Regions from separate parts of the Streptococcus sp. Marseille-Q5855 genome, predicted to be linked through region 2. Evidence: riboswitches for the same ligand, from Rfam matches in the RefSeq annotation. Region 2 holds a riboswitch; the other holds the start of a gene.
The links. Region 2 has a riboswitch for thiamine pyrophosphate ahead of OC529_RS06215 (ECF transporter S component). Riboswitches for the same ligand answer to the same signal wherever they lie in the genome.
Positions count from the first base shown of each region.

Region 1 (24,956 bases), on a different contig from region 2:
AAGCTCTATCATCATAATTGTTTTCTAATACTCAATGAAAATCAAAGAGCAAACTAGGAAGCTAGCCGCAAGCTGTACTTGAGTACGGTAAGGCGACGCTGACGTGGTTTGAATTTGATTTTCGAAGAGTATAAACTAGAAAAGTGAGAATACAAGCACTGCCAAGGCTGCACCGATAACAGGTCCCACAACAGGAATCCAAGCATAAGACCAGTCTCCGTCTCCCTTGTTTGAAATTGGAAGGATACTGTGCATGATACGAGGTCCAAGGTCACGCGCAGGGTTCAAGGCATAACCTGTTGTCCCACCTAGTGATAGACCGATACCGACAATCAAAGTCCCCACTGCAAAGGTTCCGATACCTGCCTGAAAATCGTACAGCCCCAAAGCAAAAATTGTCAAGACCAAAACAAAGGTTCCAAGGATTTCGCTGATCAAGTTAGAAACTGTATCCTTGATGGCCGGTCCTGTGCTGAAAGTAGCCAAAATATTTCCTGCATTTTCTTCTGCCTCATAATGCGGTTTGAATTGCAACCAAACCAAAATCTGACCCAGCATAGCCCCTGCAAACTGAGCTAGGATGTAAGGGAAAACGGAAGCCCAAGGCAAACCACCTTTTAAGGCCACACCGATGGTCACAGCTGGGTTTAAATGAGCTGGACTGAGTTTGCCAGATACAAAGACTGCAACTGCAACTGCAATCCCCCAACCCATAGTAATCACAATCCAACCTGAGCTGTTGCTCTTGGTTTTTGGAAGAACCACACCTGCAACAACACCATTTCCTAGAAGAATCAGGATTAAAGTTCCCAAAAATTCTCCAAATAATTCATTCATCATCTTTCTGTCTCCATTAAAAAGGAGGAGAGGGTAGACTAGGAGTCCTGCCCGCCACCTCTTTGATTTTTTCTTAATTTTTTAATTCTGCTAAATCATTATTAGCAAGAGCTGTTTTTACATCAGCACGGTAAGTTGCTTTTTCTTCTTCTGTCCAGTCATAGAATCGTCCCATTTCATCCAAAACTGGCTCAACGATACTATCCAAACTATCACGCATAAAGAGCATATGGTTGGTACGACGAAGAAGGAAGTCAACTGGGCTAAGTGCCAACTCATTGCGCATTGCATAGTGAAGGGACAAGGTATCTGCCAAGCTGAGTCCTGGTGCTTGTTCCAAACTATGAGCAAGAGCAAAGACCTTCGGTGCATTTGAACCGTAAAGATTTGCTAGGTAATGAGCTTCCTTGCTATCCAATCCACGTGACACTCCAAGTTGTGCAAAGGCTTCGATTTCTGAATCTACATTTGCTGGGTTCAATTCCCCACCTGAAACAGGATAAGTCTTCGAGTTGATCAGTTTAAAGCTACGGTCAAATTCTGCTTTGAGGATGTCAACCACGCGCTCCATAGCTCCTTCAGCCATCTTACGGTAGTCTGTGATTTTACCACCAGCAAGGGTCAAGAGACCATTATCATCTCGGTCCAAGCTAGAACCGCGAGAAACTGCAGATGGGTCCAAATGTTTCTCAGAGGTACTGCTTTCAAGCTTGCTGACAGCAGACTCAACATCTTCACGCGTTTTTTCCTTAGAGAGATAAGATTCGACAGTAGCGATTAAGTTGTTAAAGCTTTCATCACTGATGGTCCCGTTATTTCCTCCATTATAGTCAGAAGCACTATTGCCTGCGATCAATGGACGAAGACCTGCCCAACTGCTTTCAATATCATCAATGGTGATGTTGGCTTCTGGGAAGCGGTTGTTGACAATGCCAAGTAGGTAATCTACATCTTCCTGCGTCACTTTTGGATGTTCCAAATCCCCTGTGTAGTCTGTATCAGTTGTACCGAAGTAAGTCTTGTTTTCACGTGGGAGAACAAAGACCATACGGCCATCACCCAAACCTGTATCAAAGTAAACTGGCTGTGAAACCTTGATTTTGCTTGAATCCACTACCAAGTGAACTCCCTTAGTTGGACGCATTTGTGAGAATTGGGTTCCCTTATTAGACAAATTGCGTACCTTGTCGCTCCAAGGGCCTGTTGTGTTAATCACCAGACGGGCCTTGATTTCAAAGACTTGGTCTGTCAACAAATCACGAGCTACAACACCTGTAATCTTGCCACTTTCGTCAAAGAGGAAGCCTTCTGCCTTCACGTGGTTGGCAATGAGGGCACCGTCTTGGTTGGCACGTTTGATATTTTCAATCACGAGACGCGCATCGTTGTTACGGAAGTCAAGGTAAACCCCACCTCCTACCAAACCTTCTTTCTTCAAGTTTGGTTGGCGTTCCAAGACTTCTTCCTTGCTCAAAACCTTGTTTGCAGCAGGTGTGTTGTTCACACCTGCTAAAAGATCGTACAAATCCATAGCTACTTTAAGGCGGAAGAGGCTAAAGGTCGCTCCATCTTCTTCATAAACTGGTAAGAGCATTGGGTCTGGTTTTGGAATGTGAGGTGCAATTTGTTGTACCACTGCACGTTCTGAAACCGTATCTGATACCACTTCTACGTCAAATTGCTTAAGGTAACGAAGACCTCCGTGAACCAATTTTGTTGAACGGCTGGATGTTCCTTCTGCAAAGTCTTGCATTTCAATCAATCCAGTCTCAAGACCGCTAGCTGCCGCCTGCAAGGCTACACCAGCACCAGTGATTCCTCCACCGATAATCAAGAGGTCCAGGGTGCGTTCCTGCATTTTTTTAATTGATAATTCACGTGTTTTCTTTGAAAATTCCATATTTACACACTTTCTAAATAAATCGCTTTATTCTGCCAGTATTAGTCGTCTACTTCCGCAAAGACTTGCGTTGCTTTCACAGCCTTCTTCCAGCCCTTGTAGAGTTGTTCCTTGCGCGATTCGTTCATAGATGGCTCAAAGAGTTCTCCTGTCTCGTTCAAGAGTTTCAACTCATCCAAATCCTTCCAGTAGCCTACTGACAAACCTGCTAGGAAGGCTGCTCCTAGAGCTGTTGTTTCCAAGTTTTTGGCGCGTGCGATGTCAATTCCCAAAATATCAGCTTGGAACTGCATGAGGAAATTGTTCATAGCTGCACCACCATCTACTTTCAAGACTTGGATAGCTGTCTGAGCATCCACTTGCATGGTGTCGATAATGTCACGCACTTGATAAGCAATAGATTGCAAAGTCGCCTTGATAAAGTCTTCCTTACTTGTTCCACGAGTCAAGCCAAAGACAGAACCCCGAGCGTTTTGGTTCCAGTATGGAGCGCCTAGACCTGTAAAGGCTGGAACGACATAAACTTCATCATCATTGTGAGAATCACGAGCGTATTTTTCAGATTCTGGTGAATTTTCCACCATGCGAAGACCGTCACGAAGCCACTGAATAGCACTTCCTGCGATGAAGATTGAACCTTCCAAGGCATAGTAAACCTTGCCGTTAATTCCGTAACCAATGGTTGTCAAGAGGTTGTTTTCAGACAACTGCATTTCTTCCCCAGTATTCATGATGATGAAAGAACCTGTTCCATAAGTATTTTTAACCATACCAGGTTCAAAAGCCAACTGTCCAAAGAGGGCTGCCTGTTGGTCCCCAGCCATACCAGATATTGGCACTTCTCCACCGTAGAAATGGAATGGCGCTGTCTTACCATAGATTTCAGAATTAGAACGAACTTCTGGAAGCATAGCCTTAGGAATGTTGAGGATTTCCAAAATCTCATCATCCCATTTGAGTTCTTTAATGTTATAAAGCATGGTACGAGCTGCATTTGAGTAGTCCGTCACGTGAGCCGCACCGTCAGTCAATTTCCAAACCAACCAAGTATCGATGGTACCAAAGAGCAATTCCCCTTTTTCTGCTCGCTCTTGAGCGCCCTCTACATGGTCCAAAATCCAACGAACCTTGGTAGCAGAGAAGTAAGCATCAATAATCAAACCAGTCTTTTCATGGAATTTTTCCACATAACCTTGGCTTTTTAGTTGTTCAGCCAAAGGAGCAGTTTGCCGTGATTGCCAAACGATAGCATTGTAGATAGGAAGCCCTGTTTTCTTATCCCAAACGACCGTTGTTTCACGTTGGTTGGTAATCCCGATTGCCTCGATTTGATTTGGCTTGACACCACTTTCGATGAAAGCACCCGCAATAACTGACTGAACAGAGTTCCAAATTTCATTGGCATTGTGCTCAACCCAACCTGCCTGAGGGAAAATCTGAGTAAACTCTTTTTGGCTCGAGCTGACCTTTTCTCCTTTTTTATTAAAAATAATGGCACGAGAACTTGTTGTTCCCTGGTCAATAGCCATGATGTATTTTTCTTGTGACATGTGCTGTCCTCCTGATAAAGATCTTGAGGATGTTTCCTCTTTACACTTACTAGTATATAAAATAAAGCGCTTTCTTGTTCATCAACTTTTTTTAATTTTTAAAAAAATGTGAGGAGATTGTGTGAATTTCACAAAAAAGACCTGGAACAACCAAGCCTTTTAAGTGAATAATAACTGACGAATCCCTGCCAAATCTTCCATATCCAAGTCGTTTTTTAAATAATAGACTGGGGTCTGTTCTTTCTTATGAATGGGGTTATTGGTAACCAGTAAATCATAATGCCGAGTTCGGTCATAGGCCTCAATGGTAATAAAACGGTTGTATTCCAAATACCGTTTCAAAATGGCTGCCATCCTTGAAAAGACAAGAAAACCAGATGTCAAATCCAGACCAATCCGCATATGCTGGCCACCGTTTTCAGCCATATATTCGATTAACTGGAGCCATTCCCAGAAAATTTTCTTATCTAAGTCTGTCCCCTGATGAAAAGCAGGTAGAGCATGAAAAATCTCTTCTGCTGTCTCTTTAAAATCATGTTCCATCAGCAAATAGGGATGACGATTCTCCAACTGGTACTTGTAGCGATCCTGTAAAATATAGCCCTTATAGAGATAGACTTGAGCACAAAGCTGACTGAGTTCATAGGTGACATGGTCCTCTGTATAACCGCCCAGCAACTCCTCCTTTTTCATTTCTTGAATCAATTGCGTCAGTAAATCTACCAACTGCCCTCCAAAACCAAGGATATACTCCATAGTATGAAGAGGAAGAATACGATGAGATAGGAGGAAAGAGAAGAAAATCATCATCTCACCATCCTCAGTCCCCAAAGGAATGTGTTGCCCAGCAAAAAAGGACGGAGCCTTTCTCAGCAAACGAAGGTAGAAAATATTGTCAAAATACCCTCGCATTTTCTCTTCTATGACTTGAAACTGACAGGCGTTGACCCGAAGACGCTGTTGACTGATATGAGCCCAGAGAACCAAGTCCAATTTCTGCCCCGCAGACAAACTTGCACCGCAGATTTCTTCTAGTGTAGCAATCTCCTGCTTTCTCTCTGGCTTCTGCATATGGCCTTCCCATTCCTGACTGGACCAGACCTTGCGGAAAAGACAGAAATAGAAGTAACGAATCTGATGCTCTGGACCTCGCCAACGGCCATTTTGGATGGATAAGTCAAATTCTGACAAAATCTGATTTAAACCAGCTAAGTGGCGACCAAGTGTTGCCTCGCTAATCATCAATTCTTGAGCCAGCTGATGGGCTAAAAACTGTTGGTGGTAGAGAAGATAGACCACAATCTGGTATTTAACAGCATTCTCCAAAAACAGGCTCCGAATCTCTCTCCCCTTGGTAGCTGCACCGATTGACAGATGCAAATTTTCATCTTCTAAGGAGATGTTCAGCTCTAAGCCACTATCCAAAGCCTTGTCATTGAGCAGGGTGACATATTTGGTTAGGGTTGCTTTTGAAAATCCTGTTTCCTCCATTACAGCCTTGACAGTCGTCTGAGACTCTTGTAATAGAAAGGAAAGGATTGAAAATTGACCACACTCGGCTTTCTCCATCAAATCTCCTAAATACATTTGTTACCCCTTTCATTTTCTACCTTAAGCATAGCATAAATCTTACAAATGCTGAAATAATCTGTTTCTCTTTTTATTTACCTGCTGATTTTCTGGTCCATTATCCTGAAAATCAGCAAACACACGGCTCCCCCTTTGGGCATTTTTATGCTAAAATAGTAGCTATGGATAAAATTATTAAAACTATATCAGAAAGCGGAGCCTTTCGTGCTTTTGTCCTTGATAGCACGGAAACCGTCCGCACTGCTCAAGAAAAACACAAAACCCAAGCTAGCTCAACTGTAGCGCTTGGTCGAACTCTTATAGCTAGCCAGATTCTCGCAGCCAATGAAAAAGGAAATACTAAACTAACAGTTAAGGTGCTGGGTTCTAGCTCTCTAGGGGCCATTATCACGGTCGCAGATACCAAGGGGAACGTCAAAGGCTATGTTCAAAATCCTGGCGTTGACATCAAAAAGACCGCAACTGGTGAAGTTCTAGTCGGACCTTTCGTTGGAAATGGTCAATTTCTCGTTATCACAGACTACGGCATTGGAAATCCTTATACTTCCTTGACCCCACTCATCTCTGGAGAGATTGGGGAAGACCTTGCTTTCTACCTAACAGAAAGCCAACAAACCCCTTCTGCAGTCGGCCTCAATGTCCTTTTGGACGAAGAAGACAAGGTTAAGGTTGCTGGTGGTTTCCTAGTTCAAGTCTTGCCGGGAGCCAAGGAAGAAGAGATTGCTCGCTTTGAAAAACGCATCCAAGAAATGCCAGCTATCTCAACCCTTCTCGAAAGTGAAGACCATATCGAAGCCCTCCTCAAAGCTATCTACGGTGACGAGGCCTACAAGCGTCTTTCTGAAGAAGAGATCCGTTTCCAATGTGACTGTAGCCATGAGCGCTTTATGAATGCTCTTGCCAGCCTTCCAAGCTCAGACTTACAGGAAATGAAAGAGGAAGACCACGGAGCAGAAATCACTTGTCAATTCTGCCAAACTACTTACAACTTTGATGAAAACGACCTGGAGGAACTCATTCGTGACAAATCTTAATACACCTTTTATGATTGGCAATGTTGAGATTCCCAATCGAACCGTTTTAGCACCCATGGCTGGCGTGACCAACTCAGCCTTTCGGACTATCGCAAAAGAGCTCGGAGCTGGACTCGTTGTCATGGAAATGGTCTCTGACAAGGGAATCCAATACAACAACGAAAAAACACTGCACATGCTTCATATCGATGAAGGCGAAAACCCTGTTTCTATCCAACTATTTGGTAGTGATGAAGACAGCCTCGCACGCGCAGCAGAATTCATCCAAGAAAACACTAAGACCGATATCGTCGATATCAACATGGGCTGCCCAGTTAATAAAATCGTGAAGAACGAAGCTGGCGCTATGTGGCTCAAGGATCCAGACAAGATCTACTCTATTATCAACAAGGTCCAATCTGTCCTTGATATTCCCCTTACTGTCAAAATGCGTACCGGCTGGGCCGACCCATCTCTTGCAGTAGAAAATGCCCTCGCTGCTGAATCAGCAGGTGTTTCTGCCCTCGCCATGCATGGCCGTACCCGTGAACAAATGTACACAGGCCACGCAGACCTTGAGACCTTGCACGACGTAGCTCAAGCTCTGACCAAGATTCCCTTCATCGCCAACGGTGACATCCGTACAGTCCAAGAAGCCAAACAACGTATCGAAGAAGTCGGTGCTGACGCAGTCATGATTGGCCGCGCTGCCATGGGAAATCCTTACCTCTTCAACCAAATCAACCATTACTTTGAAACAGGAGAAATCCTACCTGATTTGACCTTTGAAGATAAGATGAAAATCGCCTATGAACATTTGAAACGCTTGATTAACCTCAAAGGAGAAAACGTCGCAGTTCGTGAATTCCGTGGCCTCGCTCCTCACTACCTCCGTGGGACATCTGGTGCAGCCAAACTCCGTGGAGCCATTTCACAAGCTAGCACTCTGGCAGAGATTGAGGCTCTCTTGCAATTAGATAAGGCTTAAAATGGTTCATACTGCTCTACTGATTATCGATATGCAAAAAGCATTTGATAACCCTATCTGGGGAGAACGGAACAACCCTCAAGCTGAACAACAAGCACTGAGGGTACTGGCATACTTTCGTAAGCACGCTCTTCCAGTCTTACATGTTCAACACATATCTGACAATCCCCAGTCGAAATTTCATAACAAACAAAATCAGGTGTTTAAAAGTGGATTTGAGCCAGTTACTGCCGAACCTGTCTTTCAAAAAACGGTTAATAGCGCCTTTATTGGAACAAATCTTGAAACATATTTACGAAAAAATCAGATTTGTCATTTAGTCGTTGTTGGTTTGACCCTGCCTCATTGTGTATCTACTACGACACGAATGGCAGCAAATCTTGGTTTTGAAGTCACTTTACTAGCAGATGCTACTGCCAGTTTTACCCTATCTAACAAAAACGGTCAGGCCATCTCTCCTGAGACTATCCATGAGATTAATCTCCTTTCTCTACAAAATGAGTTTGCTCAAATTCTTACTACAGAAGAATTTTTAACCCAAGTACAAGTATAAAATAATCCGTCAACTCTTATTGAGCTGACGGATTTTCTTTGATTGTAAAAATTCAAATACTGAGGGTTATTATTGACTCAAAGCAACACTGGAAACCTTACCATCCGCTCCTGTTGTAATTTGGATGACTTTTCCTCCACCAATTTTGGCATTATACTTGCCATCATCAAGAGTATAAGAGTAGCCTCTGATAGAGTAGTTTTCTTTCTTTCCATCAGCAGATTCTACTGTGAATTGACCTCCTGATGAAACTGTGATGGTTTCGCCATTGGCTCCCTTCCAGTTGCCCGCTGCTGCTGAAAAATCACCATCCACCATTGTTAGAACACCCTTGTAGCGTTTATTTTGCTCTACTTGCTTGTCTTGAAGTTTACGGTCAGTTGTTGATTGGTTAGACTGGGCTTGAGGAGCCTGAGCAGGTGTTTGTTGATTAGACACCTCTTGACCATGTCTTTGCTCTGGTGCAGGTGTTGTTTGTGATGGTGTTGTAGTTGCTGCAGACTGGTCGGTAGACGCCTTAGCCTTTTCAGATGAAGCTGAACTTAAGGATTTCTGAGTCTTGCTTTCTTTGCTAGCAGAAGCTGCTTTAGAACTTGATGATTGGCTTGTCTTAGCAGAACTGCTTGCTTGAGTTGTTTCCTTTTTATTTCCACAAGCTCCCAGTAGCAAGGTAGAAGCCAATACAGTTGCTGCCATCAATTTGATATAAGTTTTCTTTTTCATTTTTCTACTCCTTTGTAATATTTTAGTAATATAAAGAAATCTTTTTGTAATGTAATTGTAACATTGGGATTTAAATATGTCAACAATTTATCTAAACTATTTTAAAAATCTTAAATACTTTAGATACATTTACTCCTCCTACTCTTCTATTCGTAATAAAACAGAAAAACAGGAGATTTTTCTATTAAAAATTTGAATTTATTTTTTGTAATCGCTTGCATTGCGTTGGACAAAGGAATATAATAACATTGAAATAGAATATAGGAGATGCACTCTTATGCTAAATAAGTATTACAAGTATCTTCCTTGGTTGATTTTGGGAGCTATTGGCTCTTATCAATCAGCAACTTACTATTCGCGAACTGCATTTGATGTCTTCCATCTGACTACACTCTTTATGATTGTTTATATAGCTTTGCTATTCCTACACGAAAAATATCTCAAGTATCGATACAAAGACTTCTTTACTCACATATTGAATAATCCTAAGAAAGATAGGCATCCCTAAAAGCAGTCGTAACACAAAACCATCTCATTATGGTACATAAAGAGGTCGGGAACTTTGTCCCGACCTCGTTTTTATGCAATATCAAATTTTAACTGGCCAGCTTTGACACCAATCTTAAGTGTGCTGCCTGCCTCTAATTCTCCCTTAAGAAGAAGTTCTGCCAACTTGTCCTCCACTTCTGTTTGTAGGGTTCTGCGAAGTGGACGAGCTCCCATCTCTGGGTCATATCCTTGATTGGCCAACAATTTCAGTGCGGAAGCTTGTAATTTCAAGTCAATGCCTTTTTCAGCTAAACTTGCCTCTAAAGGTTTGACCATAATCTTCACCACTTCCTGCATATGGTCACTAGACAGGCTATGGAAGACCACCTTTTCATCAATACGGTTGATAAACTCAGGTCTATAAGCTTTTTTCAGCTCTTCGAACATGCGTTTTTCCATATTTTCCTGATCAAAACGAATATCCTTAGCTCCAAAACCGACGGTCTTGTCATCCCGAAGGGCTGTCGCACCAAGGTTTGACGTCATGATGATAATGGTATTTGAAAAGTCAACCTTGCGCCCCTTGCTATCTGTCAAGACACCATCATCCAAAACCTGTAAGAGAACATTAAAGATGTCTGGGTGGGCTTTTTCTACCTCATCAAAGAGGAGAACAGAGTATGGTTTGTTGCGAACCTTCTCGGTCAACTCCCCACCTTCTTCATACCCCACATATCCTGGAGGAGCTCCGTTGAGACGACTGGCTGCGAATTTTTCCATATACTCACTCATATCAAAGCGGATAAGAGCTGATTCGTCGTCAAAGAGGACTTCTGCCAGAGCCTTGGCTAATTCAGTCTTCCCGACACCTGTAGGCCCTAAGAACATAAAGGAGCCAATCGGACGCTTGTGACTGCGAATCCCTGACTGATTGCGGCGAATGGCACGGCTAATGCTTGAAACTGCTTGATCTTGACCGATAACACGTTTGTGCAATTCAGCTTCCAAATTCAAGTATTTCTTGGCATCAGTTTGAGTCAGTTTTTGGACTGGAATACCTGACAAGCGACTCAAGGTGGTCAAAATATCAGACTCTGTCACCAAGTCTTTATAGACAGGCACTTCCTCTTCTTTTGCGATTAGCTGAGCTGCCTGTTTCCACTTGCCATCCATCAAGGCCTTGTCAGCTGGACTCAAGTCAGAATCGTCTGCTTTTACATGCTTTGATTTATTTTGCACTGTTGCTGCTGCCTCATCCAAGAGGTCGATAGCAGAGTCTGGCAAGTGACGGCTAGTCAAGTAACGATGAGCCATCTTGACGGCTGTTTCAACCGCCTCATCTGTGATTTGCACACGGTGATGTTTCTCATAAGTCGCCTTCAAGCCTTGCAAAATGGTCATGCTGTCTGCCACACTTGGCTCTTCAATCGTCACTTTGGCGAAACGACGAGAAAGGGCTGCATCTTTTTCGATATGTTTTTGGTATTCTTCCTGAGTGGTGGCACCAACCGTTCTCAAAGTTCCACGCGCCAAGGCTGGCTTCAAGATATTGGCCGCATCCAGAGTTGAGTCAATTCCACTCCCAGAACCCATGATAGTGTGAAGTTCATCGATAAAGAGGATGACTTGGCCATCTTCTTCAATATCCTTAATGATATTGTTCATGCGTTCTTCAAAGTCACCACGGAAGCGTGTCCCTGCAACGACATTCATCAAGTCAAGCTCTAACACGCGCATCTTAGCCATTTCCGCAGGTACATCACCACTAGCAATACGCTGGGCAAGACCAAGCGCCAGAGCTGTTTTCCCGACACCAGCATCCCCAACCAAGACAGGATTATTCTTGGTTTTCCGGCTCAAGATTTGAATCATACGGGATATTTCCTTGTCACGACCGATGACTGGCTCTAATCTGCCAGAGCGAGCCTGGTCCGTCAAATCATGCGTATAGTCCTCAAGTCCACCACTCGGAGTCTGGGGCATTCCCATCATATTAGCCATAGAATTTTGTTTGTCAGCCACAGCACGATGGCGTTGGCGTAAAGCCTTGAGGTCTTCACGAGTCCAGCCTGCCCGTTCTTCTAAATTTCGACGAAGAGCAGCAATCTTGACCTGATCTTTCTTGTCTTCATAAGAAAAACCAGCCCTCTCCAAGATACGAGTCGCCAAGGCATTGCCATCATGCAAAATCGCATAGAGGACGTGCTCTGTCCCTAGCACCTTAGCATGGACCACTGACGCTACATACTCTGCTTCGTCAAAAAGAACCTGCAAACGACGAGAGAACGGCAATTCCGTAAAGGTTTCATCCTGGCTATAGTCCGTTTCAGTCAGTTCCAAAGCCACCTCTTCCAAACGGTCCATCTCATATGGATAATCATTTAAAGTCGCCCCTGCCACACTATAACTGTGATTGGACATGGCAATCAACAAGTGCCAAGACTCTAGATAACGAGCTCCAAAATGGCTAGCAACCATGTAGGCACTTTCGATACATTCATTCAATGCTTTTGAATAGTTCATCTTACTTCCCTTTTCTATCTACCTCTTGTATGACCTGTCGTAGCATGTTTGCACGAACAACTGGAGCTTCTTCTCCTAGAACTCGATCCAAAGCTACCGCTACCAGCAAATTCATCTCCTGCTTGGTCATCAATTCCTGCTCAACCAAAAGCTGTAGAATATCCTCATAAATTTCTTGACTAACTCGCTCGCCAATCGAATAAAGCAACTCTCGGAGCATTTCATGATGACTAGAAAACTCAATCCGTCCTATACGAATGTAGCCTCCGCCACCACGCTTACTTTCAACCAAGTAGCCTCTACTTTCCGTAAAGCGTGTCTTGATCACATAGTTAATCTGACTAGGAACAACCTGAAAGGTATCCGCCAACTGACTCCGTTGCAACTCCACAATTCCAGATTGATCTAAAATCGCCTTGATGTAGGCCTCAATATGATCCGATGTATTTTTAAATCTCATTACAAACCCACCTCTCTCTTTGAACCTTGACTATCTTTGACTATTATACCGAAATTTTCTCATTTTTAAAAGAAAAAGGGCGCTGGTAAAGGATAATCTTCACCAACTCCCTATTTTTCTACTTATCTAAGCCTAATTCTGCCAAGATTTGACGTTTGTAGGCAATCTTTTGGACTTCCTTGTCCTCATCTTCAGACCAATCTAGTTTAATTTCTGAAACAATCTGCCCAGGGCGATTTTTCAAGACATAGATGCGGTCGCTGAGACTGAGGGCCTCCTCGATACTATGCGTGATGATCAAGGTTGTTAGCTGCAACTGCTTATGAATCTCAAGGTACCAAGCGTGGAGTTCCATCTTGGTCATCTCATCCAAGGCACTAAAGGCTTCATCTAAGAGAAAGAGCTTGTGCCCGAAAAGATAGGTACGAAGTAAGGCTACACGCTGGCGCATCCCACCACTGAGTTCATGAGGGTATTTATCTCTTACAGCTGTCAACTGAAAGGTCGCAAGAATTTCATCCGCGCGAGCAATAGCTTCCGCCTTATCCACCTTTTGAATCAAGAGGGGCAGAATGATATTACCAAGCACCGTCTTGTGCTCCAAGAGCAAGTCCTTTTGCAACATATAACTCACGCGCCCCTTGGGATTTTCTTCACCATCAAGGACAATTCTCCCTGACTGAACTTCTAAAATCCCTGCGATCAGATTAAAGAGGGTGGTCTTTCCTACACCACTTGGACCTAGGATGGAAACCACTTCACCTGAAGTCACTTTCAGATTGATGTCCTCTAAAATCCTCTCCTGACCATAGGCATAACTGACGTGTTCTAGTCTAATTTCTGTCATTATTTCACAAATTCGTTAGTGAAGCCTTTATCTGTCAAGTCTTCTTTAAGGATACCATTTTCTTTATCCCATTTGTAGAAGGCATTCCAGCGAGCTGCATCAAATTGACCCCATTTTTCCTTGTCGCTTGCGTATTCTTTTGACAAGTATTTTTGAGATTCGATGACAAAGTCACGTTTTTCCTTGAGTTCAGGTGCATTCTTAATGAGGATATCCGCAGCTTCTTCTGGATGTTCCATAGCGTATTGGTAGCCTTTTTTGATAGCTTGGATAACTTTGCGAGCTTCTTCCTTGTTGTCTTTCAAATAGTCGTTGTTGGCGATGATGACTGGTGAGTAGTAGTCAAATTCTTTAACGTAGTCTTTCAAGTACATGAAATTAGCATCTACACCTTGAGATTTAGCAAGGATACCATCCCATCCATAGTAGATCCAAGCAGTGTCAAATACTCCATTGGCAATCGGTGTGATAGAGTTTGAATCGTTGTTTGGTACTTTTTCGACTTTATCAAAGTCCCCACCTTGTGACTCTACCAATGTTTTCAACATAGCAAGTTCAGTTGGGTCATTCCAAGTTCCGTATTTCTTCCCAACCAAGTCTTTAGGACTATTGATATTGTCAGACTTACGAGAGATGATTCCTGATGTATTGTGCTCAACAATAGCTGCAACGGCAGTAATTCCTGCTCCTTTTTCCAATTTTTTAGCCATATAGTCTTGGAAATACACTGCAAATGGTGCCTTACCGTTAATGACTAAGTCAGAAGAACTTTCTTCTGGTGGCAATTTCAAATCAACATCCACTCCAGCTTCCTTGAAATAACCTTTTTCCTTGGCCACATAAAGCCCTGTGTGGTTGGTATTTGGTGTCCAGTCTAGGATAAAGTCGATCTTCTTGAGTTCTGCTTCTTTATTGTCCTTAGAAGCAGTTCCTTGACCACAAGCTACAAGCACAACAGCTACAAGAGCTGTTAAAACAGTTAAAAACACTTTCCATGTTTTCTTCATTTCAATTTCCTCTTTTCTTTTTCAGAAACATTCTTATTCTACGAACGTTTCCATTTAATAACATATTTTTCACTAATATCGACCAACTTCATACCCAGAAGACTGATAATCGATACCAGAATAATAATAGCAAACATGGTATCATACTGAAACAGTTTCTTGGACTGAATCATGTAGACACCTAGTCCTTCAAAGCCTCCCAACCACTCAGATACTACTGTTGTGATAAAGGCGTAGGAGACACTGACCCTCAGACCAGCATAAAAGTAAGGCAGGCTGACTGGAATTTTAAAATGCCACAGGATTTGCCAAGACTTGGCCCGCATCAGACTAAACAAGGTCAGCATATCCTTGTCACAATGCCTAAAACCGTCCAAAATGCTGACGATAATTGGAAAGGTTGTCGTCAAGATAATCAAGACAATCTTGGGCAAAATCCCATAACCGAGCCACAAGACCAAGATAGGAGCTATAGCAATGGTTGGAATGGTCTGAACGACCACCATCATAGGGTAAATCAGGTCATTGAGCCAAGTCAAACTATCCATAAGTATAGCCATGAGACAGGCAATCAAGACTCCCAAAATCAGTCCCAATAAAGCCACTCTCAAGGTGGCCCAGCTATGGTGCCAGAGAAATTCTCTGGCACGAACAAAGGACTGGAGAATTTCAAGAGGTGTCGGCAGGATAAACTTGGGGAGAAGTTTAAGAAAACCTGCTAACTGCCAGATTGACAAGACTCCCAGAAAGCCCAATAGACTAATGTGTCGTCTCAGTATACTTTTCAAGTTTCTCATCAATACTTAAAATCTCTCCTACATTTATTTTGACATTGGCAAAGACATTATCTGCCTCCTGCCCTGCCACTTCCAGCGCTTCTTTGAGAATACGCATAAGCTCATCAAACTCCCCTTCCAAGACCGTTTCAAATGGTGTCACCACCATGGTCACTTCTTGAGCTTGCAGATAAGCAATGACCTGATCGATAACAGCAATCCGATCAATCCCCTGTGCTAGGGGTAAAACTTGCAAGGCAATGCTTGCTTTCATAAAAACCTCCTCTTCTCATTTTCCTTTGACAAAAAGAAAAACCTTTACCATATATGGAAAAGGTGCAGAATAGACTAAGTATCGTTCCCTACGCTGGCATTACCCAGATCAGGTGCGGTCGAAGTTTAACACTTCCTCTCAGACTGTACACAGACTCCCATATATTATATAGATATATGATAGCGCAAAATAAGAAAAATGTCAAGGAAACTGCTTACAGAAAAGAGCAGGAAAAATTTCCTACTCCAATTTTCTATACTCGTTCTCCATCACTGTTTACTCTGTAGCCATCCACCGTCGTATTGACAGCTAAGGCACCCGAAGAGTAAGAATAATACCACTTACCAGAAACTTGATACCAGCCTGTTTTCATTGCCCCTGAACTATCCAGATAATACCACGAGCCATTTTCCTTTAACCATCCTGTCTGCATTTCACCAGATGATTTCAAATAATACCAGCTAGAACCATCTTTCAACCATGCCGTTGATTTAGACCCATTTGATTTGAAATGATACCAACTACCATTTATTTTCTTCCAACCAACAGTCAATCCATTATTTGAGCTATAATTAGAGCTATTTCCTGATTGATTCTGATAATTCTGTGAAGAGGTTACTCCCTCTAGCTGGATATAGCGACGACTTCCGTTATAAGCCGTATAACTCAACCACTTGTAGCCGTCTTTTTCGAGAATTTGATCATAATGAACCTTCTCCCCAGGATAATAGTAATCAATCGCAGTTGCGCTAGCTAGGGGTTCAGTTTTGATAGCAGACTTAGACTTGAAATAATGTGTTCCTCCTGTTGAAGAAAGACTAGAATTACCTAGAGGATTTTTATTCACAGCCTCCAATTGAACATAACGATAGCTTCCGTTATAAGCTGTATAACTCAACCACTTGTAGCCGTCTTTTTCGAGAATTTGATCATAATGAACATTCTCCCCAGGATAATAGTAATCAATCGCAGTTGCGCTAGCTAGTGGCTGATTTTTGATAGCAGACTTAGACTTGAAATAATGTGTTCCTCCTGTTGAAACTGAGGTTTGACTATTCCCAACACTGCCACCAGCCAAATCTTTAAAATGAATAAATCCTGTCATCGTATTTGCTTTTATACTTCGTTTATTATAGGCTTCTGTATAACCATAGTTATATTCCTCGATCTCAATCTGATCTCCCATTACATTTGACACCCAGGCAACATGCCCATAAGTTCCTGCAGTAGACCAAGCAATGGAGCCAATCGTCGGTGTATTATCTACACGATAGCCTTCACGACGAGCACGATGCCCCCATTCATTCGCATTTCCATAAGCCCTTGGAATCTCAAAACCATTGACATTACTCAAACGAAAGGCTGCAAAAGAAGTACACTGACGAGAATACATGCGCCACTGATCAATCTCCTGGCTCCCATTTTTATAATAAACAGGATAATCATCCCCTCGCGCAATCGATCCATTTCCTCCAGAATAGGCATAGACACTATCACTCGCTGCTAACATCAATCCTACTACTAAAAAAGGAACAAGCTTTTTAACTGACATCTTCAAGTAATAACTTGTCCCTCTTACTATAAACGGTAAAATTTTCATTCTTCCTCCTTGAAAATAATATAGTACTCAATGAAAATCAAAGAGCAAACTAGGAAGCTAGGCGCAGGCTGTACTTGAGTACGGCAAGGCGAAGCTGACGTGGTTTGAATTTGATTTTCGAAGAGTATAAATCGAAGATTGCCTTCACTTAAACTATTCGGAGAAAAAAGAAAAAGTGAGAAAATTTCTCACTTTAGTCAAGATAATGAATCAAATTCTTTTCTGTAAGAATATCTGAATAAGTAAAGGATTCAACATAAACATTAGCTTGTTTATCTCCTTCAACGTTCCCAAATTCCACAATAAATAGGGATGGATAAACTTCAATTAGCTTACCCAATCTATTTTTTTGGCGCTTACGTCCATTTTCCAAAGTCATTTCAATTACATGACCCTCATGTGCCTTGATTTCCTCTTTGATTTTTTTCATCTTAGCTACATCTGTAAATGCATCTGTCATTTTATGCCTCCCTTTTTGAGATACTTGAAAATTTATTGTATTCTTTTTGGAAAATCAATTCCACTGTTCCACGAGCTCCACTACGGTTTTTCTCGATAATAACTTCCACCTTATTATTTGGGATACCGTCCTCTTCTTCACCACCACGCTCATAGTAATCGTCACGATAGAGAAAGGCTACGATATCAGCATCCTGCTCAATAGACCCAGATTCACGAATATCAGACAAGACTGGTCTTTTATCCTGACGTTGTTCTACACCACGAGACAACTGACTCAGAGCGATTACTGGAACCTTCAATTCCTTGGCTAGGATTTTCAACTGACGTGAAATTTCTGAAACTTCTTGTTGGCGGTTTTCTCGCCCAGTTCCCGTGATAAGCTGCAAGTAATCTATCAAAATCAAACCTAGATTGCCCGTTTCTTGAGCCAGTTTACGAGAGCGAGAACGAATCTCTGTAATTCGAATCCCTGGCGTATCATCGATATAGATACTGGCGTTGGCTAAATTACCTTGAGCAATGGTATACTTTTGCCACTCCTCATCAGTCAATTGACCCGTACGGATAGAATGCGATTCCACCAAACCTTCTGCCGCCAACATACGATCCACTAGACTTTCCGCACCCATTTCCAGTGAAAAAATAGCAACCGTTTTGTCTAACTTAGTCCCAATGTTCTGAGCAATATTCAAGGCAAAGGCTGTCTTACCAACCGCTGGACGGGCTGCTAGGATAATCAACTCCTCCTCATGAAGTCCAGTCGTCATATGATCTAAGTCACGATAGCCTGTCGCAATACCTGTAATATCGGTCGTTTGTTGCGAGCGAGCTTCCAGATTTCCAAAGTTGAGATTCAACACATCTCGAATGTTCTTAAATCCACTTCGATTAGCATTTTCGCTGACATCAATCAGCCCTTTTTCTGCCTGAGCAATGATTTCATCAGCTGGTTGCGAAGCCTCGTAAGCTTGATTGACAGACTCTGTCAACTTGGAGATTACTCGCCGTAGCATTGCTTTTTCTGCAACGATTTTAGCATAATACTCCGCATTAGCAGAAGTTGGCACAGAATTGACAATCTCAACTAGGTAAGACAGGCCACCAATATTCTGCAAATCACCTTGATTATCAAGGATAGTACGAACCGTTGTTGCATCTATAGCATCGCCACGATCGGATAAATCAACCATAGCTTGGAAAATCAAACGATGGGCATACTTAAAAAAGTCCCGAGACTCAATATATTCTCGCACAAAAACAAGTTTACTCTCATCAATAAAGATAGCCCCCAAAACAGATTGCTCAGCTAAGATATCTTGAGGTTGTACTCGTAACTCTTCTACTTCTGCCATCAGACTTCCCTTCCTTTTACAATCTTGTCAAGAAGGTGTAAACTTATCCTTCTTTCACACGAAGATTGATTACACTTGTGATATCTTGATAGATTTTCACTGGCACATCAATCAAACCAACCGCTCGAATCGGAGCTTGTACTTGAATATGACGTTTATCAATCTTAATTCCAAATTGCTTTTGCAATTCTTCTGCAATCTTCTTATTGGTAATCGAACCAAAGGTACGACCATCTGGACCAACTTTTTCAACAAATTCTACAATAGTTTCCTCTGCTTCTAATTGGGCTTTAATTGCTTTTGCTTCTGCAATCATCTCAGCATGAGCTTTTTCTTCAGATTTTTGTTTACCACGAAGTTCACCTACAGCTTGAGCAGTTGCTTCTTTGGCTAGATTCTTTTTGATAAGAAAGTTTTGCGCATACCCTGTTGGTACTTCCTTAATTTCGCCTTTTTTACCTTTTCCTTTGACATCTGCTAAAAAGATTACTTTCATTCTTCTTTCTCCTTTTCCTTTATTTCATTTAATACAATCTCTGTCAGTTTTTCACCTACTTCTGACAAGGTTGAATCCTTAATTTGAGCTGCTGCCAAATTAAAGTGGCCTCCACCTCCCAGCTCTTCCATAATCCGTTGTACATTCAGCTTACTACGACTGCGAGCTGAGATAGAGATAAATCCTTGTGTATTCTTCGCAAGAACAAAACTCGCTTCAATACCTGACATAGCTAACATGGCATCTGCTGCCTTACTAATAACAACTGTATCATAGCATTTCGAGTCCGTAGCCTCTGCTATCAATACATCTGAACCTAATTTACGCCCCTGTAAAATCAGTTCATTGACCTCACGATATTCTTCAAAATCTGTCGCAGCGATTTCTTGGATAGCAATACTATCGCTTCCTCTCGTTCTGAGATAGCTAGCAACATCAAATGTCCGACTAGTCACTCGTGAGGTGAAATTTTTAGTATCCAGCATCATACCAGCCATTAAAACACTTGCCTGCATACGACTCAGACGATTTTTCTTAGAATTCTGGAACTGAATCAATTCTGTTACTAACTCACTGGCACTGCTTGCACCACTTTCGATATAAGTAATAACTGCATTGTCTGGAAAATCCTGATCCCTTCTGTGGTGGTCAATAACGATGGTCTGTGTAAACAAATCATAAAATTCTTTTGATAATGTTAAGGCTGTCTTTGAATGGTCTACAAGAATCAACAAAGAACGATTGGTCACCATCCCCATTGCATCCTTAACAGACAACAACTTCGTAACTCCTTCTTTTTCTAAGAATGAAACAGCTCGTTCAATATCTGGAGACATTTGTTCTTCATCATAAAGAGCATAGCTATTTTCAATCACATTGCTGGCGAATAACTGCATACCTACAGCAGAGCCCAAGGCATCCATATCTAAATTTCTATGTCCAACTACAAACACTTGATCCACACTACGAATCTTATCAGATATGGCTGTCATCATTGATCGAGTACGGGTACGAGTGCGCTTGATGGACGCAGCCGACCCACCGCCAAAGTAGACTGGATTTTTCGTTTCATCATTCTCCTTGACAACCACCTGGTCGCCACCACGTACTTCAGCCAAATTCAAGTTAAGCAAAGCAACTTTCCCTATTTCATCATGATTTCCATCGCCATAAGAAAATCCCATACTTAAGGTCAAGGGCAACTGCCTCTGTTTCGACTCTTCTCTGAAAGCATCAATAACAGAAAATTTATCATTCATCAAGCCCTCAAGCACCGTATAGTCCGTAAATAGATAAAATCGATCCATACTTACCCGACGAGAAAACATCATGTATTTTTCTGAAAACTCTGATATAAAATTAGCTACAAAACTATTGATTTGACTAATATCTGACTCAGAAGTTGCATCCTCCAAATCATCATAATTATCCACAGAGACAATCCCAATCACTGGTCGACTTGTTACCAATTCATCTGTTACGGCTTGCTCCCTGGATACATCTACAAAATACAAAACACCGGAAGAAGCATCCATATGAACAGCATAACGCTTCTCACCCAGCTTGGCATAAGTAGACGGATTTCCTACTGAAGCCTTGATAATCGTTTGAACAGCTTCCAAATCAAAATCGCCATCTTCCTTGGTCAAAATCAATTCAGCATAGGGATTAAACCACTCAACCTCTCCAGAAGATAAATTCAATTTCATAACACCTACAGGCATCTGTTCCAATAGAGATGTCAAACTTTCTTCCGCTTGGTGGTTTACATACTGTATCTGTTCTACATCACTCCTTGTATAATGCACTCTCAGTTTCTTAAATAAAAAAACATAGCCTCCTACAAAAAGAAACAAAATTAAAAGCGTCAACAGATTATTATTAACAAAAATAATGAAAGTGGATAAGACTCCAAACGCAATCAATCCTACTAGAATAGGAAAAATTGGACTTACATAAAATTTTTTCATTCCAAACCTCTTGGCACCCATTATACCATAATAACCCTCAAAAAGCGACTTTTAAAGAAGTTTATGGCTATTAGCATTAACAGTTTAGCTGTGAGTTTATACATTCAGTCTCTATTTCTTCTTGATTTGAACATAAAAAATAGAGGAAGAAGTAGTCATCCTCTATTTTCTTCATTAACGATAGTTTCTTTAACTAAAAGAGACTATTCTCCAACTTCTATCTGAAGACCTTTCAATCTTTCTTGAGCTTGGCTTACAATAGACTCTATAATAAACTTACAAGGTTTGATTTCTTTGACTAACCCCGCAATCTGACCACTCATCATTGAACCATTTTCTGTATCTCCTTCATAAACCGCTTTAGAAAGAGATCCGATAGTAATTTCCTCTAATTCCTCACGGTTAGTTCCTTTTTGCTCTAATTCAATATAATGATCAGTCATGGCATTTCGGATGCAACGAACTGGTGCCCCAGCAATCCGTCCAGTAACAGCAGTTGCCGTGTCATTTGCCTCCAAAACTGCTTCTTTGTACTCTGTAGCAATCGGACACTCATCTGAAGCTAGAAAAACAGTTCCCATCTGTACACCTGCTGCTCCTAAAGCAATGGCTGCAGCTAGCCCTCTACCATCCGCAATTCCTCCTGCTGCGATAACAGGAATCGTAACAGCATCTACAATTTGCGGGATAAGAGCCATAGTATTACTTTCTCCGATGTGACCACCTGCTTCTGAACCTTCTGCAATAACAGCATCAACTCCGAGTTCTTGCATTTTTTGAGCATGTTTCACACTAGCAATAACTGGAATAACCTTAATTCCAGCTTCCTTCAAATAAGGCATGACATGTTTTGGTGTTCCCGCCCCAGTTGTAACAACAGGTACTTTTTCTTCGATAATAACTGTAACAATATCTTTGATATTCTTCATCATCAACATAATATTGACACCAAAAGGCTTATCTGTCAACTTTCTTAACTCACGAATTTCTTCACGTAACTGTTCTCCAGTCATCCCACCGGAGGCAATAATTCCCAATCCCCCAGCTTCTGATACAGCTGCAGCTAATTGATAATGAGAAATTTGAGCCATAGCTCCTTGAAAAATTGGATATTTAATTTGTAAAAGTTTTGTAATAGACATGTGAATACTCCTTTATTTTCTGTTGCTTCTTGTTGGCGTATGGGTAGTCATCCCACCTGATCCAAGTCAACAAGAAAATGAAATCATTTGTCTCCTTATATACGACTATCCTAAAAAAATTGGTTTGCGATCTTGCCTATCTGTAAAAGGAATTATTGGAGGTCGAGAGCGTGGCACATAATCTACAAATTCTTTACCTTCTTTATCAAACTGGGCGACTGCTAAAAATTGATCATGATAAAAGAAAAATTTATAGTCATTTTCAAAAGCTTGACGGAGCCACTTCTCTTTTGCCAAGATTGATTTCATAGGGTAATCATCCACTGCAGGAACCCACAGAGAATTCCGATGAACATGTGTCAACATCAAATCTCCCATATGAATCATCGTATCCTTTCCTTGTTTCAATAGAATAATACTATGACCATTACTATGACCACTCGTACGAATCATTTGAATTTCTGGAATCACATTAATGTATTCTGAAAAAGTTGTTACTTGCTTTTCAATTGGTTCCCAGTTTTCTCTAAGATAAGTGCCTTTTGTCCGATTATTAGGATTTCGCATTTCATACCATTCGACATCGTTTACAATGATTTTTGCTTTGGGATACTTGGATACCAAGTCTCCAGAGACATCCCTATAGGTCAAACCACCTGAATGATCATGATGCATATGAGTCATGAGAACAACATCAATCTGACTAGTAGTCAATCCTAAGAGTTCCAAACTCTCCTCAACCCTGCTCTCTGATAAAATACCTAAATTTCGTCTTTGTTTTTCTGATAATTTAGCTGTATCAAAACTAGTATCAATAAGGTAATTTTTCTCCTTATATTGAATCAAAATTGGATCTGTTAGCTCAGCCATCATATTATCCTCATTGGTTGGATAATAGCGCGACCATACAACTTTAGGAACAGGGCCAAAAAGTGTTCCTGCATCAGTTAATTTATCTGCACCACGTAGCCAAGTCAACTTCATATCATGGAACTGGTATTCCTGTAGTGTGAGATTTGTCATTCTTTACTCCTTTAGCCACTGACAGGCAATTCGCTTGCGAATCGAATCTCCTGATTTACCATACATTTCAAGCGTTTTAGCATCTTTTAAATACCGGTCAATGGGAATATCTTCCACAGTATGCAGAGGGCTCATCAACCGAATAATATCCTCAGAAATCTCCAAGGCAACTTTTGTTGTATAAAGTTTAATCTGACATACAAACAAAAGTGCATCTCCCATGTTATCTTGATACGAATTAAAATACGCTTTTGCTGAACACAATTTTGTATACAAGTCTGCAAACTGATACTGATAAACAGTTGCATCTAGTAAACGCTTGCCAAATCCACGTTTAACTTTCACAAAAGACAATCCTTTTTCAAATGCACCTTCAGCAACTCCGAGGGAGACTGCACTAAGACCAAGCTGTAATTTTTGAAGAATATCATTCAATTGTTCAGCACCTGATAAGCTCAAACCCAATAATCTGTCTTGCGTCAGAAGCACATTGTCAAAGGCAACAGAACTGATGGGTAACCCCTTTAGACCTGGTTTACTAATGTCATCACCAATAACAACACCTGGGTCTCTTGTATCGACTATGAAAAAACCAAAAGAATCTTTTCCCCCATCTGCTTCTATCTTCGCAAGGATCAATAAAATATCAGCAAATCGACAATTAGACACAATTGATTTTTCACCTGATAAACGCCAACCAGTAGCTGTTTTCGCAGCAGTAGTTTCAATTACTGACAAACTTTCCATGGATTTTCCTTCAGAGAATCCCAAGCCTACTAATCTCTCACCTTTGACTAATGATTCAAGATAATGAGACTGCTGGTCTATGGTTCCAAAGCGCATAAAAGGGTAGATTCCATAGTAAGCTTGAGTCAATAAAATTGTAGAAAATGCTGGAAAATACTTTGCAATCAGACGAATAAGAGTTAGAAAAGGTACAGTCGCCCCATCAAGCTGACTATCTACACAAGAGGAAAAAATATTATATTTATCAATAAATTTAGAGAGTAACTCTCTCGGAAATTGATTTTCATCCTCCCTGTTCCTCAAATAGGGTAAAAGTAAATTCCGTAACTCTGCATCCAGTTCATGCTCCAAGGCATTATTATCAATCATCATCTTCACCTCAATTTAATTATCAGCAACAGGTTGGTAATAATCCCTCAATAGCTCTTCGTAAACATATGATTCAACCTCACTATAGGAAGATTTATATGGTCTACAAAACCAAATATTAAATGGAATCGGATCTTTAAAAGTCACTGCTTTAAAGCGACTACTATCTACTAGATGGCTAATCGGTTTAGGTAAAATCGCGATTAAGTCCGTTTGGTAAGTTGACTCAACCAAAAAGTCCCATGTAGAGGAAAGATAAGCAAAT
Region 1 is NZ_CAMPPR010000006.1:532,680-557,635, forward strand. Features, by position in the region: gene OC529_RS08995 (MIP/aquaporin family protein) at 136-840, opposite strand; gene glpO (type 1 glycerol-3-phosphate oxidase) at 911-2,737, opposite strand; gene glpK (glycerol kinase GlpK) at 2,779-4,287, opposite strand; gene OC529_RS09010 (helix-turn-helix domain-containing protein) at 4,447-5,874, opposite strand; gene hslO (Hsp33 family molecular chaperone HslO) at 6,039-6,911, shown strand; gene dusB (tRNA dihydrouridine synthase DusB) at 6,898-7,878, shown strand; gene OC529_RS09025 (cysteine hydrolase family protein) at 7,880-8,431, shown strand; gene OC529_RS09030 (hypothetical protein) at 8,501-9,154, opposite strand; gene OC529_RS09035 (hypothetical protein) at 9,432-9,662, shown strand; gene OC529_RS09040 (ATP-dependent Clp protease ATP-binding subunit) at 9,734-12,166, opposite strand; gene OC529_RS09045 (CtsR family transcriptional regulator) at 12,168-12,626, opposite strand; gene OC529_RS09050 (ABC transporter ATP-binding protein) at 12,745-13,473, opposite strand; gene OC529_RS09055 (ABC transporter substrate-binding protein) at 13,473-14,480, opposite strand; gene OC529_RS09060 (ABC transporter permease) at 14,519-15,277, opposite strand; gene OC529_RS09065 (MTH1187 family thiamine-binding protein) at 15,240-15,530, opposite strand; TPP riboswitch at 15,599-15,701, opposite strand; gene cbpD (choline binding-anchored murein hydrolase CbpD) at 15,784-17,130, opposite strand; gene OC529_RS09075 (Veg family protein) at 17,324-17,590, opposite strand; gene dnaB (replicative DNA helicase) at 17,592-18,944, opposite strand; gene rplI (50S ribosomal protein L9) at 18,988-19,440, opposite strand; gene OC529_RS09090 (DHH family phosphoesterase) at 19,437-21,410, opposite strand; gene OC529_RS09095 (DUF561 domain-containing protein) at 21,614-22,552, opposite strand; gene OC529_RS09100 (MBL fold metallo-hydrolase) at 22,658-23,575, opposite strand; gene OC529_RS09105 (acyl-CoA dehydrogenase family protein) at 23,579-24,691, opposite strand; gene OC529_RS09110 (LysR substrate-binding domain-containing protein) at 24,707-24,956, opposite strand, start outside.
Region 1: linked by a shared signal. The riboswitch ahead of OC529_RS09065 (MTH1187 family thiamine-binding protein) and the one ahead of OC529_RS06215 (ECF transporter S component) in region 2 are both predicted to bind thiamine pyrophosphate.

Region 2 (8,344 bases):
TTTGCTGCAGTCATTACGGCTGAACTAGCCAAGGGAAAAAGCCTTTATCAGGCAGTTGATAAGGCCAAGGCCTTTATCACAAAAGCTATTCAAGACGCTCCTCAACTTGGTCATGGTTCTGGCCCAGTCAACCATACAACTTTTAAAGATTAAGAAAAAAACTCTCTAGTTCCCACTTTAAGGGAATTAGAGAGTTTTTATACTCTTCGAAAATCTCTTCAAACTACGTCAGTTTCCATCTGCAACCTCAAAACACTGTTTTGAACGGACTTCGTCAGTCTTATCTAAAACCTCAAGGCAGGGCTTTGAGCAACCTGCGACTAGCTTCCTAGTTTGCTCTTTGATTTTCATTGAGTATTAGTTAGGAAATAATGTCATGCAACTTTGTTAAAAAGACTTGCGTTTTTGCCTCTATATCTTCTGCCTGCATCAAATCACGCACTACAGCTACTCCAGCTATGCCCGTGCCCATAAGTTGGTCAATGTTCTCTGAAGTCAAGCCTCCGATAGCAACTACTGGAATGTCAACCGTTTGGCAAATTGTTTTCAAGGTCGATATCAGAGTAATGGGCGCATTTTCCTTGGTGGTGGTTGGGAAAATGGCTCCTGTCCCCAAGTAATCTGCACCTGATGTTTCTGCTTCCAGAGCTCTTTTTATTGTTTTAGCAGTTACACCGAGGATTTTTTCAGGTCCCAAGACTTGTCGGGCAACCGAAACTGGTAGTTCATCGTCTCCGATATGCAGACCAGCAGCATCAACCGCAAGACAAACATCCAACCGATCATCGATGATCAAGGGTACCTGATAATCATCTGTTATTTCCTTGACTTGTTTTGCCAGTTGATAATATTGATTGGTTGTGAGATTTTTTTCTCGTAATTGGACTATGGTAACCCCTGAACGGCAGGCCGTCTCAACCTTTTCAATAAAGCTTTCCACGGAATCTTGATAGCGATTGGTTACCAGATATAGTCTAAGTGCTTCTCTATTCATAAACATCTCCTTTGATGGCATCTAACCAGTTTTTATCTCTTCTTAGAAGCGAAAGCTGATTGAGTACTCGGTAACGAAATTCTTCCAATCCCATTCCTTGAACAACTATTCTCTCAGCAGCGATATTGAGATAAGAGACTGCTAAGCAAGAAGCTTCAAAGGCAGTCTTTTCTTGGCTGAGAAAAACAGCTGTTAAAGCTCCAACCAAGTCTCCTGTCCCTGTTATCCAGTCTAATTCTGCACAGCCATTTCCCAGTACAGCGACCTGATTCTTCGAAACGATGAGGTCCTTGGGGCCAGTAACTAAGAAAGACATACCAGGATAGGTCTGACACCAGTCTTTCAAGACTTGAAGTAAATCCTCAGTTTCTTGGTCTTTAGCACTCGCATCGACACCAACGCCGTGGTGCTTTAAGCCAACAAGACTTCGAATTTCTGACATGTTTCCTTTAAGGACCGTGGGTCTATAGTCTAAAAGGTCTTTAACTAAGCTCTTACGAATGGATGAAGCCGTTACGCCAACCGCATCTACTACCATTGGGAGAGAAACTTGAGTTGCATAAGAAGCTGCCATACGGATTGCTTTTTCCTTCTCAGCTGACAAATGCCCCAAATTGATGAAGAATGCCTGGCTTTGCTTAGTAAAATCAAGAACCTCACGGGGGTCATCTGCCATGACAGGTTTGCATCCCAGAGCCAAAATCCCATTTGCTAGCATCTCACAAGAAATCTCATTGGTAATACAGTGAATGAGGGAACTAGAGCCTATAGGAAAAGGATTTGTCAATTCCTGCATCAGTCTATCCTTTCATCAAAAAAATATCCCTGCACTTTTTTAAAGAATTCCTGCTTGATTAAAAATCGAAAGGCAATAAAGGAAATCGCTGTACCAATCAAGGTTGCTCCGAAAAATCGAGGAGTGTAGATAAACCAGCTAAGCTTAGCAGCTGATCCTGTAAAGAGTACCATAACAGGATAGGAAACAATAGAACCAATAATACCTGTTCCCAAAATTTCTCCCAAGGCAGAAAAATAAAATTTTCGACCATACTTATAAAAGAGACCTGCTAGAAGGGCTCCAAAAGTCGCTCCTGTGAGAGCTAAAGGCGGAATCCCTTGAGTCGTCATACGGATAAAGGCTGTCACTGTAGCCATAACCAAAGCATAAACAGGTCCCATCATGATTCCCGCTAGAATATTGACTACACTGGACATCGGTGCCATTCCCTCAATCCGAAAGATAGGCGTAAGGACTACATCAAGGGCAATCATCATAGATAAAATGGTTAATTTGTGAACTTGTAATTGGTGCTTTCTCATGCTTCTATTCTTCTCCTTTTTCTAAAGACTGTAAATCGCTCTTCCATGTCTGGTGTTGGTAGGCCATTTCCCAAAACTTGGCTTCCATATGAACACTGATGTGGAAGGCATCTAGCATTTTTTTCTTGTCTGTCTCGTCACTTTCTCGATAGAGTTGATTGACCAAAGCTTCTTCCTCTCTGATCTGTTGCTCTAACTCATCCGTAGTATACGTTTCAATCCATTGTTGGTAGAGAGGATTTGGTGATGGTTTAAGATTAAGTGATTTGCCTATATCATGGTATAACCAAGGACAAGGTAGCAAACTTGCAAAGGCAATGCCCAAGTTTGGCTCTGCAAATTGCCGATAAATGTGAGAAATGTAATGATAACAGGTTGGAGCGATTGGATGTTGCTCCATTTCCTGATCGCTGATTTCCAATTCCTTGAAAAATTGTTGGCGGATAAATAACTCACCCTCCACTAGACTCTGAGCATTTTGTTTCAAGAGTCTTTTCATCTCTTGGTTTGAAGTCTTATCAGCCAAAAGGTGATAGATTTCTGAGAAGGCCTTCAGATAGTAGGCATCCTGAATCAGGTAATATCGGAAAATGGCAGGTTCTAAATTTCCCTCTTGTAATTGTAAAATAAAGGGATGATGAAAGGAAGCCTGCCAAGCTTCCTTAGATAATTCCATCGCAATATCTGTAAATTCCATAATAACTCCTTTATAAAAATAGACTGGTTTGAAGCAATAAAAAGAACAGCAGGTAGATGAATATTGTCCTTTGAGGAATATAAAAAGTCCGGTAGCTATTCTTCACCTGTGCATGTTCGTCATATCCATGCGCCGATAGAGCTCTCAGGTAAAGATGGCGCCATCTAAAGACCGTCATCAAAACCTTACTGTAAATCAAGGGCGACCAAAAATGTAGTTCTTGACCGCGTAATAAGCAAGCTTCCTTTAGGGACTTGATTTCTTTCTGGATAAGGGGAAAGGAATTGAATACCACAATCAAGGCATAGGCCCATGACCGTGATAACCCCTTTTGAGCCAAGTATAAAAGAAGCTCTTTTAGGGAAATAGAGGAAACAAAGACAAGGCCGATACAAACGGTCACAAAAGCTCTGGTACCAAGTATAACTGCTTGGGAAACATCACCATGCAAATGAACTGCCCAGTAGTTGGCAAAGGATGGCAAAATGGCAAGCAGAATCATCCAAGCCAATACTTTAAATCGACGGTAATAGAGCATAAAGAGAATACAAAATGCGACTACCGAAAGATTAAGAGCAATCGAAGGAATAAAAGATGTTTCCAAGGATAAAATCAGCAAAAAGAGACTGATAATCGGTGTCTGGGTTGCTACTTTGACCATACTATCTCACCTCCCCTTGAGTATCATTGTTCAGAGATGGGAGAGGTTTGGTAATGGTCACTTCTTTCACATGACTGAGCCCCTGACTAGTCATCTCAATCCAATAATCAACCACAGAGATCAAGGGATCCAAACGATGGCTAATGATCAGAAAACTTCTTCCTTGATTGCTCTCCTCCACAATCCACTGACAAAAATAATGGCAGGCTCTATCATCCAAACCAGCAAAAGGTTCATCTAGCAAAATCACAGAAGCCTTGCTGATCAAGATGGTCAAGAGCTGAAAAATCTTTTGCTGGCCACCACTTAATTGATAGGGACTCTTATCAAGAGCCTGCTCCAGATCAAAATATTGTAAAGCTTGGAAAATTCGCTGATTTCTTTCAGAATCAGGTCCATCTAATTGAAGTTCCTCTCGCAGACTGACTCGGATAAACTGTTTCTCAGCTTCCTGAACAACACCCGTCAGGTCACGGTACAAACTCTTTTTCTTTTTCAGGACTGTCCCCTTCCAAGTAATGCGCCCCTTATACTTTTGAAATTGAAGAATGGAGCGAAAGAGAGTTGATTTCCCAACACCATTATCACCCAAAATACAGGAAATTCCTTGGTAAAATGTAAAATTCACAATCGAAAAGAGGGGGCGATTACCAAGCTCACAAGTCGTTCGATCCATATGGAATAGTTCCGGGCTAGAAGCAACTTCCTTTGAAGTAACCTGTGTCATCTCAGAGGAAGGGATTTGAAACACTTCCCTTAGTTGTCCGTCTCTTAGCTCTACCATATGGTCTATATAGGCTTCATAGTCCGTTAAATCATGGTCGCACAAAATAACTGTCTTCCCCTTAGAGACCAACTCTTTTAGAATCTCCAATATCTCTATCCTACTCTTGCGGTCAATGGAAGCAAAAGGTTCATCCAATAGATAGACCCTAGGATTCATAGCAAAGAGAACAGCCAAGGCCGTCTTTTGCTTTTCTCCACCTGATAAGTGATGGATGGGACGGTGCAAGATGTCCTTGCAGCGACATTGCTGGACTACCTCTGCTATTTTTGAATCAATTTCCTGAACGGGATGCCCAATATTTTCCAAGGTAAAAACCAGCTCCTCAAACAAGTTCTCCATGGTAAATTGATGATTGGGATTTTGAAATAGAATCCCAACCGTCTGGATACGTTCGATGATAGAAAGCTGACTGACCTCGCTCCCATTTATCAGGACTTGACCGCTATAGGGAAGAGAACTGACTTGGGCAATCATTTGAAAGAGACTCGATTTTCCTGAACCACTGCTCCCAACTAACAAGGTAAATGCTTGTACATGAAAAGTAAAATCAATCGGTTCCGAAAAAATTGGGGACTGAATCTCCCGTAATTCCAGACCCATCTATGCTTTTCCTCCAGCTGCAAACTGATGATAAAGTTTGACAATGGCACGAACCAAGATGGTACAGAAGAAAAAGACGGAAATAAAACGTACTACAAGCAAGGAAAGGACAAAAGGAAGTGAAAAGGCGTAGTAACCTAACTTAATGTACTCATAGACAAAGCTAACAAGCGTAATCCCAATACTATTAGCAGTTAGAGAGAGCCAACTTTCATAGCGATTCTTGGTTACGATAAAACCAAGTTCACTCCCCAAACCTTGAACCAAGCCGGACAAAAGAGCGCCTAGACCGAATTGGCTACCATAAAGGACTTCAGCAAGCGCAGCTAGCACTTCACCAATCGTGGCGCTTCCCACTCTTGGAACAAAGATGGCAGCAATGGGCGCAGCCATACACCAGAGACCAAAGAGGATTTCATTGGCAAAGGCCTGTAAACCAATAGGTGCTAAAATCAGAGTGAGGATATCAAACAGATAGCCAGATCCCACAAAAACGCCACCAAAAAAGATAGACAAGAAAGCAAGTAAGATAACATCTTTTAACTGCCATTTTTTCAACATAAAAAACTCCTTTTTAAAGAAAAGTGGGGCATTCAAGGAGACCTACCTAAATGCTTTGTATCACCCTCATCCAGTTTCGTAAAAGAAAAAACTCTAATTACAGATAGGAATTAGAGTTTAGCTTACAAGATTAGACCGTTCTTTTCGACATACGAAAAAAACTTTTCACATTTCCCTTCGCCAGTCTTAACTGTATCAGGTTCAATGGGTATCATCTCAGCCTAAAGCACCCCAAATGTCTTTATTATTTAATTGTATGATTATTATAACACACATTTTATACTAGTTCAAGAAATTGAACTGGAAATACAGCCTTGCACTCACAAAGACAGCAGATCTTTCTTTTGCAAAAACCAAATGTCTTGTTTGATAGATTAGCTATTTAAACTGAATCTGGACATATCTTTTTAGAAAAGGAAAACTTCCACTTACTTAGAATCCAAGGATAGATACCTATTGTTCACTCATTTCTCGAACAGTTTTTTCTATATTTTTTGCATACGATATTGCTGAAATGATTGAAACACCGTCAACATTGGTCTTCATAATGTCTTTAATATGTTGCGTCTGTATCCCACCAATTGCAACTAAGGGCATTTGTGGCAATAGTTTTCTCATCAATTTAAGACCTTCATAACCTATAGCGCCACCAGCATCATCTTTTGACTGGGTATCAAATACAGGACCAACACCAACATAATCTACATATTCAACTTTTGACTGTTGAAATTCTTTCTCGTTTTTTATAGAAAGACCAATTATTTTATCTGGCATCAATTTTCTAATTTCATCAACTCCAAGGTCATCTTGTCCTACATGTACGCCATCAGCGTCAATTTCCATCGCCAAATCAATATCATCATTAACAATAAACGGAACATTGTATTTTTTACAAAGATCCTGTAGTTTAATTGCTAATTTAACTTTTTCTTTACCTTCCAGGGCTCCCTCACCTTTTTCACGAAATTGAAATAAGGTTATACCACCTTTTAAGGCTTCCTCAACGACTCTATATAGATCTTTTCCTTGGCAAGTAGTCGTTCCACAAATAAAATATAGTTTTAGTAATTCTTTATGAAACATTTTACTTCACTCTTTTGAATTCCTTTACATCTTCATCTGAAATCTCGTATAAGGCATTCATAAATTCAACTTTAAATGTTCCAGGAAGATGTCCATTTGGACGTTTTTCTGCCATTTCTCCAGCGATATTGTAAACCAACATTGCTGTTTCTAATGATTTCAATTCTTGACCTTTTTCTAGTCCGATAAAGCTTGCTACCACTGCCCCTAATAAACATCCTGTCCCAATGACTTTTGGCATCATGGCACTACCATTATGAATCGTTACCACTTCTCCATTAACAGCAATCGCATCAACTTCTCCAGTCACTACTATTGGAATATGAAACTTAGCGTTGGCTGCTAGAGCAATCTCATCAATATTATCCACACCAGCACTATCTACTCCTTTAGATGCCACATTTATCCCTACTAAAGAAGCAATCTCTCCAGCATTCCCCCTAATCGCAGCTAGTTTGTAATTGTTGATTAAATCATCTGCTACTTTTTTTCTATATTCTCCTGCTCCACAGGCTACAGGATCTAAAACTGCTGGGACATTATATTTCTCTGCAATTTTCAGAGCAGCTTGGTATAATTTCCAATTATCATCCGTTAAAGTCCCAATGTTAATCAATAATCCTCCAGCATATTTTAATAGATCTTCTAAGTCTGCTGGGTACTCGCTCATAGCTGGTGAGGCACCCAGTGCTACTAATCCATTTGCTGTGAAATTTTTTACTACATCATTGGTTATGCAAATGACCAAAGGTGCTTTTTCTTTTAATAATTTTAAACTTGTCATATTGAAATCCTTCCTTTTCACTTTATACGATATACTGATTTCGATTTATCTCTATCTTTTGTTAAGAAATTTTTTTCATTTACATTGAATGATTTACCTCATCAAATTTGTAAATATCCTAAACTTTCTCTAGGCGTCATAACCAATATCAAAAAAGGCTAATTCTAAAGCGACCGCTTGATTCCAGCGTTGCTGAAGTTCTGTCAAATCTTCTCGACCTTTCCCGACACGATTGAGTTCGTCAACCAGAAATTGAACCCACTCTGCAAAGAAAGGACCTCTGTGGAGATTGATCCATTCCGAATGAATATAGGCTTCAGGTAGAGCCAAATCTTTAGAACCCCAGTCTAAATAGAGACCTTCTGCAATGACCAGCATGACCAAAAGATGAGCATAGTCTGATGAAGCCACTGCCGAATACATCAGATCCTGAAAGGCTTTTGTTACAGGGTGCAAGCTCACTTCCAGATAGTCATTCTCAGATACTTTTAACTCTTTGAAAGCCTTTTGGAAATAACCGTCTTCATCTGCTTCAAGAAAGCCTAGTTGCTTGGCAAAACGAAGCTTGGATTCAATCTGGTCTGCGTGGGCTACGCAGGCACCCAGCATGGATAAGAAGGCATCAAAGAAGTGATAATCTTGAATTAGGTAGTCTTTTAAGACCTTATTCTTAATTGTCCCTGCAAAAAGTTCCTTGACAAAACGATGATTGATTGCAGCCTGCCAATCCTTCTGACTATTTTTTAATAATTCTCCAACAGTCAAACCTGGCTCAAATGCATAAACCTGTGTTTCCATATTTATTTTTCCTCTCTTTACTCCTTAGTAATCAATAAAATACCAAGCAAAATCCTAGT
Region 2 is NZ_CAMPPR010000004.1:195,857-204,200, forward strand. Features, by position in the region: gene thiD (bifunctional hydroxymethylpyrimidine kinase/phosphomethylpyrimidine kinase) at 1-153, shown strand, start outside; gene OC529_RS06180 (hypothetical protein) at 229-351, opposite strand; gene thiE (thiamine phosphate synthase) at 362-994, opposite strand; gene OC529_RS06190 (hydroxyethylthiazole kinase) at 987-1,790, opposite strand; gene thiW (energy coupling factor transporter S component ThiW) at 1,790-2,314, opposite strand; gene tenA (thiaminase II) at 2,319-3,011, opposite strand; gene OC529_RS06205 (energy-coupling factor transporter transmembrane component T) at 3,022-3,672, opposite strand; gene OC529_RS06210 (ATP-binding cassette domain-containing protein) at 3,674-5,059, opposite strand; gene OC529_RS06215 (ECF transporter S component) at 5,060-5,620, opposite strand; TPP riboswitch at 5,776-5,864, opposite strand; gene thiE (thiamine phosphate synthase) at 6,074-6,703, opposite strand; gene thiM (hydroxyethylthiazole kinase) at 6,705-7,487, opposite strand; gene OC529_RS06230 (TenA family protein) at 7,617-8,285, opposite strand.